3 regions of the Paraburkholderia sp. BR10954 genome follow, and region 2 is predicted to be linked to each of the others. Evidence: riboswitches for the same ligand, from Rfam matches in the RefSeq annotation. Region 2 holds a riboswitch; each other region holds the start of a gene.
The links. Region 2 has a riboswitch for cobalamin ahead of cobA (uroporphyrinogen-III C-methyltransferase). Riboswitches for the same ligand answer to the same signal wherever they lie in the genome.
Positions count from the first base shown of each region.

Region 1: another riboswitch for cobalamin. It lies ahead of AB4Y34_RS05060 (CbtB-domain containing protein); the one in region 2 lies ahead of cobA (uroporphyrinogen-III C-methyltransferase).
Region 3: another riboswitch for cobalamin. It lies ahead of AB4Y34_RS32065 (TonB-dependent receptor); the one in region 2 lies ahead of cobA (uroporphyrinogen-III C-methyltransferase).

Region 1 covers NZ_JBFRCK010000003.1:4-3,272, reverse strand. The annotation lists gene AB4Y34_RS05070 (hypothetical protein) at 56-496, shown strand; gene AB4Y34_RS05065 (histidine phosphatase family protein) at 510-1,130, opposite strand; cobalamin riboswitch at 1,208-1,363, shown strand; gene AB4Y34_RS05060 (CbtB-domain containing protein) at 1,404-1,625, shown strand; gene AB4Y34_RS05055 (CbtA family protein) at 1,637-2,377, shown strand; partial or broken rRNA gene AB4Y34_RS05050 (16S ribosomal RNA) at 2,963-3,269, shown strand, end outside.
Region 2 covers NZ_JBFRCK010000034.1:8,005-11,273, forward strand. The annotation lists gene cobW (cobalamin biosynthesis protein CobW) at 1-382, opposite strand, end outside; cobalamin riboswitch at 585-863, opposite strand; cobalamin riboswitch at 944-1,211, shown strand; partial or broken gene cobA (uroporphyrinogen-III C-methyltransferase) at 1,455-2,180, shown strand; gene AB4Y34_RS32960 (cobalamin biosynthesis protein) at 2,232-2,678, shown strand; gene cobO (cob(I)yrinic acid a,c-diamide adenosyltransferase) at 2,675-3,269, shown strand, end outside.
Region 3 covers NZ_JBFRCK010000032.1:5,190-8,458, forward strand. The annotation lists gene AB4Y34_RS32065 (TonB-dependent receptor) at 1-1,612, opposite strand, end outside; cobalamin riboswitch at 1,704-1,968, opposite strand; gene AB4Y34_RS32070 (ATPase) at 2,189-2,548, shown strand; gene AB4Y34_RS32075 (cell division protein ZapA) at 2,545-2,859, shown strand; RNA gene ssrS (6S RNA) at 2,937-3,118, shown strand; gene AB4Y34_RS32085 (EVE domain-containing protein) at 3,257-3,269, shown strand, end outside.

The sequences.
Region 1 (3,269 bases), on a different contig from region 2:
AGGGTGGCTCGCTGCGAGCTTTTTTCAGCAGCCCTCTGGAAGCTTCACGCGCAACATGAAAACCTATCGACTCTCCGCTATCACGCTTACCGCGGCATCGCTCGTTGCGCTGCTGCCGGTCGGCGCATCCGCCGACGACAGCCCCAGACCTTGCGGCGCGCTCAAACGGATCGTCGCCGCGGCGCCGGACGGCTTCACCTCGCTGACGCCCGACGACGGCAAAGGCGTCGCGCAACCCTATGGCGACGACGCGCAATGTTCAGCCGCGCATCGTAGTTTCCGGTGCACTTGGACACCGCATCAGGCGGCGGGCTCGAACGGGGATGCATTGGAAGCGGTCGCGGCCGACATCGCGTCGTGCCTGCCCGATGCAACGCACGATCAGAATTCGCCGGGACGTCAGCACTTTTATCTCGGCGCGAAGGATCGACGCACCGAAATCACGCTGACTCCCGAGGGGGCGAACCGCTTGCGGCTCGTGGTATCGGGCAGGTAAGCGGCGGTTCCGTTCAGGCGGTGGCGGCCGGCCACCATGACCAGCCGCGTCGCGAGTGGCGCAAATCGACGACCGACAGCGGCGTGATCTCGATGCGACAGAACACGGTTGGCGATGCGCCGAGGGCATGCACGATTGCCGCTCGCAGAAGCGTTGCGTGGGTGATCGCGACGATGGTTCGACCGTGTGCAGAGGCCGCGAAGCCTGCTTCGTTGACCGCGTTGCATGAGCGTACGTCTGCCTGTTGCGCGTCGAGCCACTCTCCGACCCGCCGCACGACTCGATCGAACGATTCACCCCCGGGCGGTGCTGCGTCGGGCTCGCGCGTCCAGGCGGCGAGTTCGCGGGGGGCTTCGTCGGCAATGTCCGCGAGGCGCTGGCCGCGCCATTTGCCATAGTCGATATCCGCCAATGCGTCGGCAGGCGTGGCGCTCAGACCGAGCGCGGCGACCGTTTCGCGGGCGCTGGCGGCGGGGCTGGTGAATACGGTGGCGTCGGCCGGAAGCGCGAGACGGGCGCGCGCCGCTTCGGCTTCGGCGCGGCCGCGCGCGTCGAGCGGATCGTCGGCGGGGAAGCGGCCCGCGCGCTGCGCGGCCGTTGCCGCATGGCTCACCAGTAATAGTCGCGTATCCATTCTTTGCGTTAGCGCCTCATTCGCACTTGCCTGCGTGGCTTGACGGGCTCGCGGCGTGCGTTGCGCGTTGCGGCGTAGCCCTCGCCGTCGCGGAAGCCGCAGTTTAGCGCGTAGAATACCGACACTGCGAAGCACGGAAGCCGGTGAGAGCCCGGCGCGGTCGCGCCACTGTAATCGGCCTTGCAATCCACAAGAGCCGAAAGCCAGACCTGAGCTTCGCACCATTCCTCTGCAATCGACTATCGGGGCGCGTTACCCCAGGAGATGTCCATCATGACCAAAGCTGTTTTCGATCGCGCCGCGCAACCGGCGGTCCAGCCCACTCCCATTCCCTTGCGTGAACTGCTGCCGTGGGTCGTGTTCGGCGGCTTGCTGCTGTTGTTCGCGCTTTACTTCGTTGGTGCGGAACAGGGTGCGACGTCGCTCGTGCCTGGCATGTACGTGCATGAGTTCGTGCACGACGGCCGCCATCTGCTTGGCTTTCCCTGCCACTAACGGAGTTCAACATGGTAGGTAAATTGTTGGTGCGCGGGATGCTCGCGGGCATCGTCGCGGGCTTGCTCACGTTCGCGTTCGCGCGAATCGTCGGTGAACCACAGGTCGATCAGGCGATTTCATTCGAAGAGAAAGCGGCCGCCGCGCGCGGCGAGGCGCCCGAGCCCGAAATCGTGAGCCGTGAGACGCAGGCTGGCCTCGGCCTGCTGACTGGCGTGGTCACGTATGGCGCGGCATTCGGCGGTCTGTTCTCGCTGGTGTTTGCTTATGCGTATGGACGCGCGGGTTCGTTGAGCGTGCGCGCGCTGTCCGCGTGGCTCGCGCTTGGCGCGTTCATCGCCATCGTGGTCGTGCCGAATATCAAGTATCCGGCCAATCCGCCGTCGGTCGGTGATCCGGACACGATCGGCGCGCGCACGGGCCTGTTCTTTCTGATGATCGCGATTTCGCTCGCGACGATGGTGTTTTCACTGAAGGTGCGGCGCCGCGCGGCGGCGAAGCTGGGTGCATGGAACGGCTCGATCGTCGCGGGGCTCGTATTCGTCGTGATCATCGCGGCCGTACAACTGTCGATGCCGGTCATCAATGAAGTGCCGGCCACGTTCCCGGCCGTGCTGCTGTGGAAGTTCCGCGTCGCGGCGATCGGCATGCAGGTGGTCATGTGGACGACGATCGGGCTGTTGTTCGGCGCGATGGTCGAGCGCAGTGCTTTTATGCGTACGAATGCGCGGGTGACGATGAAGTCCGCCTGAATAGGACGGTGACGCGTGGCCGCGCAAGCGGCGACGCTTCGCGCGCAACGCGCGAGAATGGTTTTGGATCAAGTACTTGGCGCGGTTGTGGAGCGGTTATCCACAGCCTTGCGAACATTTTCTGTGGAAAAGCTGCTTAACGGCTTTTCGCAACTCCACTCGACGCGGCGCCTAGGGGAATCCAATTGGACGCCTAACTAATTCAAGTTGTACGCGGCGCTGCTCAATTTTTAAGCTCTTCAACTTTTTAAAATAATTTGTGAGAAGGGTATTGACGCGGCGCGGACCGCTCTCCATAATCTCGCTTCTCTGCTGCAGACGCAGCGACGCAAACGAAGCGGTGCCGGGTGGTGGTTCAGGTGCTGCGGGTTGGGCGGATCGATCTTTAAAAACTAACAGCCGATAAGTGTGGGCGCTTGATGCGGAATGCGGCGGTGGATCCGTATGGATCTGCTGCAAGGCACAAGTATCAGAAGCCTCACACAGTATTAGAGGAAGGTTTATCTGTCGAAAGACGGATTGATCATCGTCAGTACGTTGAGTGAGCGACCGGGTTCGAAAGAGCCCGAAAACAGTAACAGGTTTGAACTGAAGAGTTTGATCCTGGCTCAGATTGAACGCTGGCGGCATGCCTTACACATGCAAGTCGAACGGCAGCACGGACTTCGGTCTGGTGGCGAGTGGCGAACGGGTGAGTAATACATCGGAACGTGTCCTGGAGTGGGGGATAGCCCGGCGAAAGCCGGATTAATACCGCATACGCTCTGCGGAGGAAAGCGGGGGATCTTTCGGGACCTCGCGCTCAAGGGGCGGCCGATGGCAGATTAGGTAGTTGGTGGGGTAAAGGCCTACCAAGCCGACGATCTGTAGCTGGTCTGAGAGGACGACCAGC
Region 2 (3,269 bases):
GGATCTGCGGCCAGTTGAACGCCTGCACGAGCGGCTTCGGCAACGCGAGCCCCGAGGTTTCGATCAGCACGTGATCGAGTTCGTCGCGCCGCTCTGCGAGCTTTTCCATCACCGGGAAAAACTCTTCCTGCACGGTGCAGCACAGACAACCGTTCGCGAGTTCATACAATTGTCCTTCGGTCTCGACGCCGTTTTCATCGCAACCGATGCCGCAGCCCTTGAGGATTTCGCCGTCGATGCCGAGTTCGCCGAACTCGTTGACGATCACCGCGATGCGCTTGCCGCCCGCATGCTGAAGGATGTGCCGCAGCAACGTAGTTTTGCCACTGCCGAGAAAGCCGGTAACGATCGTGACGGGAATCTTGCGCAATTGAGTTTGCATCGTGAGGTCCATCCCTTTGCGTTGCATCGGTCTGCCGCAAGTTCCGCGCATCGGTCGGCATCGGCTGGCGAATGGAGCGAATGAAGCACGCGCAACAGTACCAGCGATCACTAGACACGGGGACGAACGACGGCATTGCCGCGACAACGGAAATACAGAAAGCGGAACTGAGGTCATGAACGCGCCGCCGCATCCCCGCGGCGGTCGTTCTGCTTCTTCGGGCCGGTATCCGGGCTGGCGAAAGCGCCGCTCCCCCTTCCCGGACGAGTGGTTTCTCGTCCAGTGGTGATATGTCGACGCGACCTTGCGCGAGGACATCGAAGCCGGCACCGCGGCGCCCGGCTATCAAGCCGGAACCGCTTTTCGCTTACCGTTGCGGGGACAGCACAGGTTAGCCGCTCTAGCGCAGATGGCTCCCTGTTTCCCGTTTAACTGCATGCGCACGAACGCGCACGCGAGCACCCAAAGTGCGTGCGAGTGTAGGCCCCCGGGCATGCGCAGTCAAGGAACGCAGAGCGCCGGAAAGCGCCGCCGAGGCTTATCTGGCAAGGCGTCATGTGCTATCGTATGCGCGCGTTTGGTGCCCGCACATGCGCTCGCATGTGCAGTTAAACGGGAAACAGGCAGCGCGTCGCGCGTTCAACCTGTGCTGTCCCCGCAACGGTAAGCGACCTGCGGCGCGCGATTCGAATCGCCTTCGATTCCACCGTGCCGCGCATGCGTTTTTTGATGCCACTGTCCCGCGAATCCGCAGATTCGCAACCGGCACGGGAAGGCGAAGCGCGTGAGGCCGCCAGCCCGGATACCGGCCAGACGCGGAGGCGGCGCCGCATGCATCCGTGCATCAGGTTGCGCCGCCGGCCGCCGGAATCCGCGGGGAACGGATGTGAAGGCGTAGAAACGTGGCATCGCGTGTGTCGTGGCGTTCTCTCTGAAGAATCCGCCGCGAACCGCACGAGTGACCGCACCCCGATTCGCTGTACCGCATGACATCCATATTCACCGCTGCGTGCACCGTCGCACGCCGCTTCTCTCCCCCCATCTCCGCATGGCATGCGCCATGCACGCCGCGATGACGCGCGCCTGGCTGATCGGCGCCGGTCCCGGCGACGTCGAACTGATGACCCTGAAGGCCACTCGTGCGCTCGCCCAGGCCGATGTCGTGCTGGTCGACGATCTGGTCAATCCCGACGTACTGCAGTTTGCAAGCGCCAACGCGCAAGTCGTGTACGTCGGCAAACGCGGCGGCCATCCGTCAACGCCGCAAGCGGAGATCGTCGCGCAAATGCTCGGGCATCTGCGCGCGGGACGCAGCGTGGCGCGGCTCAAAGGCGGTGATCCGTTCGTGTTCGGCCGCGGCGGCGAAGAATTGCAGGCGCTGCAGGCGGCGGGTATCGAAGTCGACGTGATCAACGGCATCACGGCCGGCATCGCCGCGCCCGCGACGCTCGGCATCCCGGTCACGCATCGCGATTACGCGCAGGGCGTCGTGTTCGTCACCGGCCACGGCGCCGGCGGTGGCGAGCCGGACTGGGCCGCGCTCGCCGCGACGCGCATGACGCTCGTGATCTATATGGGCATGCGGCGGCTCGGCGAAATCGTCGGCGCGTTGCTCGCGGCCGGCATGTCCGCCGATACGCCCTGCGCGGCGATCGAATCGGCGACGCGGCCCGAGCAGCGTCACGTGCTCGCGCCGCTGCGCGAGTTTGCCGAGGCGGTCGTGCGCGCGGGGCTCGGCTCGCCGGCGATCGTCGTGATCGGCGGCGTGGCCTCGTTCGCGCTTGCGCGTGATGCGGCCAAACGCGACGGCCGAGTCGCTCACGAACAAGCTGCGAGCGCGATTAAAACGCTGAGCGTCGGCGTAGGTTGCCGCTTGCACAGCGATGCGGCTGACATCGAAGCCGCCGTGCGCGCAGCACTCGGTTCGAATGCCTTCGAGCAGATCCACACCATCGCGACGATCGACGCCAAAGCCAACGAAGCAGGTCTGCTCGAATTCTGTTCGCGCCATCAACTACCGCTGCAACTGTTCAGCCGCGAGCAGATCACCGCCGCACCGGTCGCGTCGCCGTCGGCGGCCGCGCGCGCGCATCTTGGTGTCGACGGTGTGTGCGAACCGTGTGCGCTACTGGCGGCAGCAGCGTCGGTCTGCGCGACAATCGCGAAAAACGCCCGTCTGGTCGTACGCAAGACCACGCACGCCGGCATTACCGTCGCGATTGCGGCGGCGAGCGACTGCGCACCCGGCGACGTAGCGCCCTTCCATCCCGCCCCTCAAGACCAGGACCTCCGATGAAAACCGATCCCGAATCGCATCAACGCATGACCGAGCGCCGCCGCGAAGGCCACGAAAAGAAACAGGCCAGCGCGACCGTCGAAAAAGGCCTGCTGATCGTCAACACCGGCACCGGCAAGGGCAAGAGCACAGCCGCGTTCGGCATGGCCGTGCGGGTGCTCGGCCACGGCATGCGGCTGGGTGTCGTGCAGTTCATCAAGGGCGCGCTGCATACGTCGGAGCGCGATTTCCTCGGCGCGATCGCGCAATGCGATTTCGTCACGATGGGCGACGGCTATACGTGGAACACGCAGAACCGCGAAGCCGACATGGCGACCGCGCGCAAGGGCTGGAACGAAGCGCGGCGGATGATCGAAAGCGGCGACTACCAGATGGTGATCCTCGACGAGCTGAACACCGTGCTGAAGTACGAGTACCTGCCGCTCGACGAAGTGCTCGCCGTGATCAATGCGCGAGCGCCGATGCTGCACGTCGTCGTGACCGGGCGCCATGCGCCCGACGCGCTGATCGAAGCCGCCGACCTCGTCACCGAAATGCGCGCGATCAAGCATCCGTATCGCGAGCAGGGTGTGAAGGCGCAGCGCGGCGTGG
Region 3 (3,269 bases), on a different contig from region 2:
TCAATGTCGCGCGTACGTCGGTCTTGCCGACATGACCGCTCCACGATCCTTCGAGTCCCTGCACCTTCGCATGGCCGACGTTCTCCGCGAGATAGATGCCGGGGATCGTCTGCACATAGTCGATCAGATTCGTATAGCGCGTCTGGAATGCGTTCAGACGCATCACGCCGAGCGCGTCGGTCGCGTACTGCAAACCGGCTTCGACCGAGTGACTGCGCTCGGGTTGGATCGACGGGTTGCCGCTGATCGGATAGTACAGATCGTCGAAGCTCGGCGCGCGGAATGCATCGGAATAGCTTGCGGTTACCTTCCAGTGCGACGTGATGTCGAAACCGTAGCCGAGATAGTAACTGTTCGCTCCGCCGAAATCGGAGTACTGGTCGCGGCGTACGTTCGCCTGAATCTGGTTGCGGCCGAAGCGTGCGCTGTAGCCGGCGAAGACCGAATCGACGTGACGGTCGGGCGCGGCGAACGTGTCGGAGTCGAGAGTCTGGTCGAGATGCTCGTAGCCGAATTGCAGCTTCTGGTTCGCTGCGAGCGCGAAATCGTTCTGCCACGTGTACTGGCGATTGTCGGTATCGAAGCGGCCGTTGTAGATGCCATTGGTGTTCGATACGCTGCGGTCGTCGCCCTCGGCGAGCGTGAAGTGGGTGGTCCACCAGTCGGTCAGCTTGCCGTTCGCAAACACCGATACCTGACGCACCTTGCTATAGAGGTTGTTCAGATCGGTTGGCACGCCGTACGCATTGTCGTAGCTGTTGTTGTTGTTCGACTGGAAGTAGCTGATGCCCGCATCCCACTTGTCGGTGAACTTGTGGCGCAGCGACGCGCTGATGCTCTCGTTCAGATTGCCGTTGGCGTTCGGATTCGCGCCCGGCGCCTCGAGCGGATCGAGCGACGAAAAGCCGTCGCTCTTCGTGCGCGCGAGCGAGATGTTGAAGGTCGTGCGGCCGTCCTCGTCGAGCGCGCCGTTCACGCCGGCCGTTTGCGTCTGCGTGTGATAGCTGCCGTAGCCGACCGAAAAATTGAAGCGCGGTGGATGATCGCCGCCGTCTTTCGTGAACACCTGCACGACGCCGCCGATCGCGCCCGAGCCGTACAACGCCGACACGTTGCCGTTCACGACTTCGACGTGATCGACCTGGTCGAGCGGAATCTGTGCGAGCTGAGCGGAGCCGAGACTCACCGAATCGACGCGCACGCCGTCGATCAGCAGCAGCGATTGCGTCGACGACGCGCCGCGCAGAAAGAGGCTCGTGGTCGAACCGGGGCCACCCGTGCGCGAGATTTGCGCGCCGGGCGCGAGTCGCAGCAGGCCGGGCAGATCGGTCGCGGTCGTGTCGGCTATGTCCTGCTGATCGAACTGCGTGGTCTGCGGGATCGCGTCGCGCAACGCTTGCGCTCCGCGTAGTGCGGTCACGACGATCGGCGACAGCACGTTGCCCGATGCATCGGCGGAAGCGGGATTGGCCGCATCGGCAAGGTTTGGGGCGTTCGCGGTGCTTGCATCCGCAGCGGACGATGAAGGCACAGGCTCGGCGCTTTGCGCATGCGCGACGAGCGGCAGGCTCGCGAACGCGAGCAGCGTCGCGCGGGCGATGGGGGACAACATGGGATGACATTCCTGTGGATGGCATGCGCGGCCTGCTTCCCCGCAGGCCGACGCGTCACGAGGCGTCCCCCCATGTTTAACGTTTTCGCGGGGGACGTCCCTCTTTTCTGGCCGGTATCCGGGCTACGACACATCGATCCCGCCTTCCCACGCGTGACGCGCAGTGGCACACTCGCAGATTGAACTTCCAACCGTGCGACAAGGACCGACCTGCATGAGCACATCACATGCGGTCGCTTACCGTTGCGGGGGCAGCGCAGGTTCGCGCATCCGGTTTGGCACCGCGCGCGCCCTGCTTCCCGTTTAACTGCGCGCGCCGAAAAGCGCGCGCGGGCACCAGAGTGCGGGAAGTGTAGGAGCGGCTTCGCGGGGCGTCAAGAAAGGCCAACCGGAGCGCGATCCGTTCTGTCGAATGCAGGTTATTGTCCGATGGATTGCCGGTCTTTGATCTTATGGTCGACGACACGAGTCGCAACGTACCTGCACGAAGCGATGCTGTTACGTCTCGAAACGAGACAATTGTCGGAACCTGTAATATTCCGCGCTAAAATGCGATGTCTTTAGAGGACGCAGCACATGCTCACCGAACTCGAATCACTCTCCCAGAACATCGGCAAGCTGATTGCGATCAGCCAGCGCCACAACGAAGCGCGGATCGCGCTCGAAGAGCAGCTCGCGCAAACGCGTGCCGAAGTACAAGCCACGCACACCGAACTCGCGCAATTGCGTGCCGAGCGAGACGCACTGCAAGCTGAACGCGACGCGCTGTCCGCCAAGATCGACGACGCTCAGGTGCGCCTGAATGCGATTCTCGAAAAATTGCCGCGCGCACGCGCAAGCAGCGAACCGGATAACCAGCTCGATCTGCTCGAATCCGCCCAGCCCGAACACGAGGAAGCGGAAGGCGACGTGAGCCGACACGGAGAAAGCGCATGACCACCAAGCAGATCGAAGTATCGATTCTCGAAGTACCCTACCGTCTCGCCTGTTCGCCTGAAACGGAAGGCGCGCTGCTCGAGGCGGTCGCGCGCGTCGATGCCGAGATGAAGAAAATCCGCAGCGGCAGCAACGTGCGCGGCACCGATCGCATCGCGGTGATGGCGGCGCTCTCGCTGGCATCGGAACTGCTTAAGCTGCAAAGCAGCGTGCGACACGGAGAAGCATTTCCTGCTGAAGAAATCCGGCGTACAATGCAGCAAATGAACGAACAACTAGGTACTGTGATCGAGCAGTACAGCATGCAGTAAGCAGTAGTTGACTCAATAGCGGGCCGGTTTCGAACCGGTCACCTGTTCAACTGTTTGTGTTGTAGCTTCATCGTTTAGCTTCCCTGCCTGGTTCGCCAAGGTCATATATTCCTTGAACCAATGCCATGTGCACGGTTGCGGAAATTTGTAGCACGGGTGTGCGCGTCACTCTGTCTGATGTACCCGAAGTGTTGCTAACTGCGACCAATTCTGAACCCTCGGTTCAGGATGCCGGCCTAGCGGCTAAGGCGGGGACCTTATCTGGAACGGCATCGGACTTCGGTTCGATGCCGTTTTTCTTTGGTCGTCGTTCTTTTGTTTGAGTGCCTGTTTCAGGGGCTTTCCGCACGCGCCTGTTGTTGGCGCCTCGTTCAATCTCACACGCTCACTCCGATTCATGCGCTACTGGC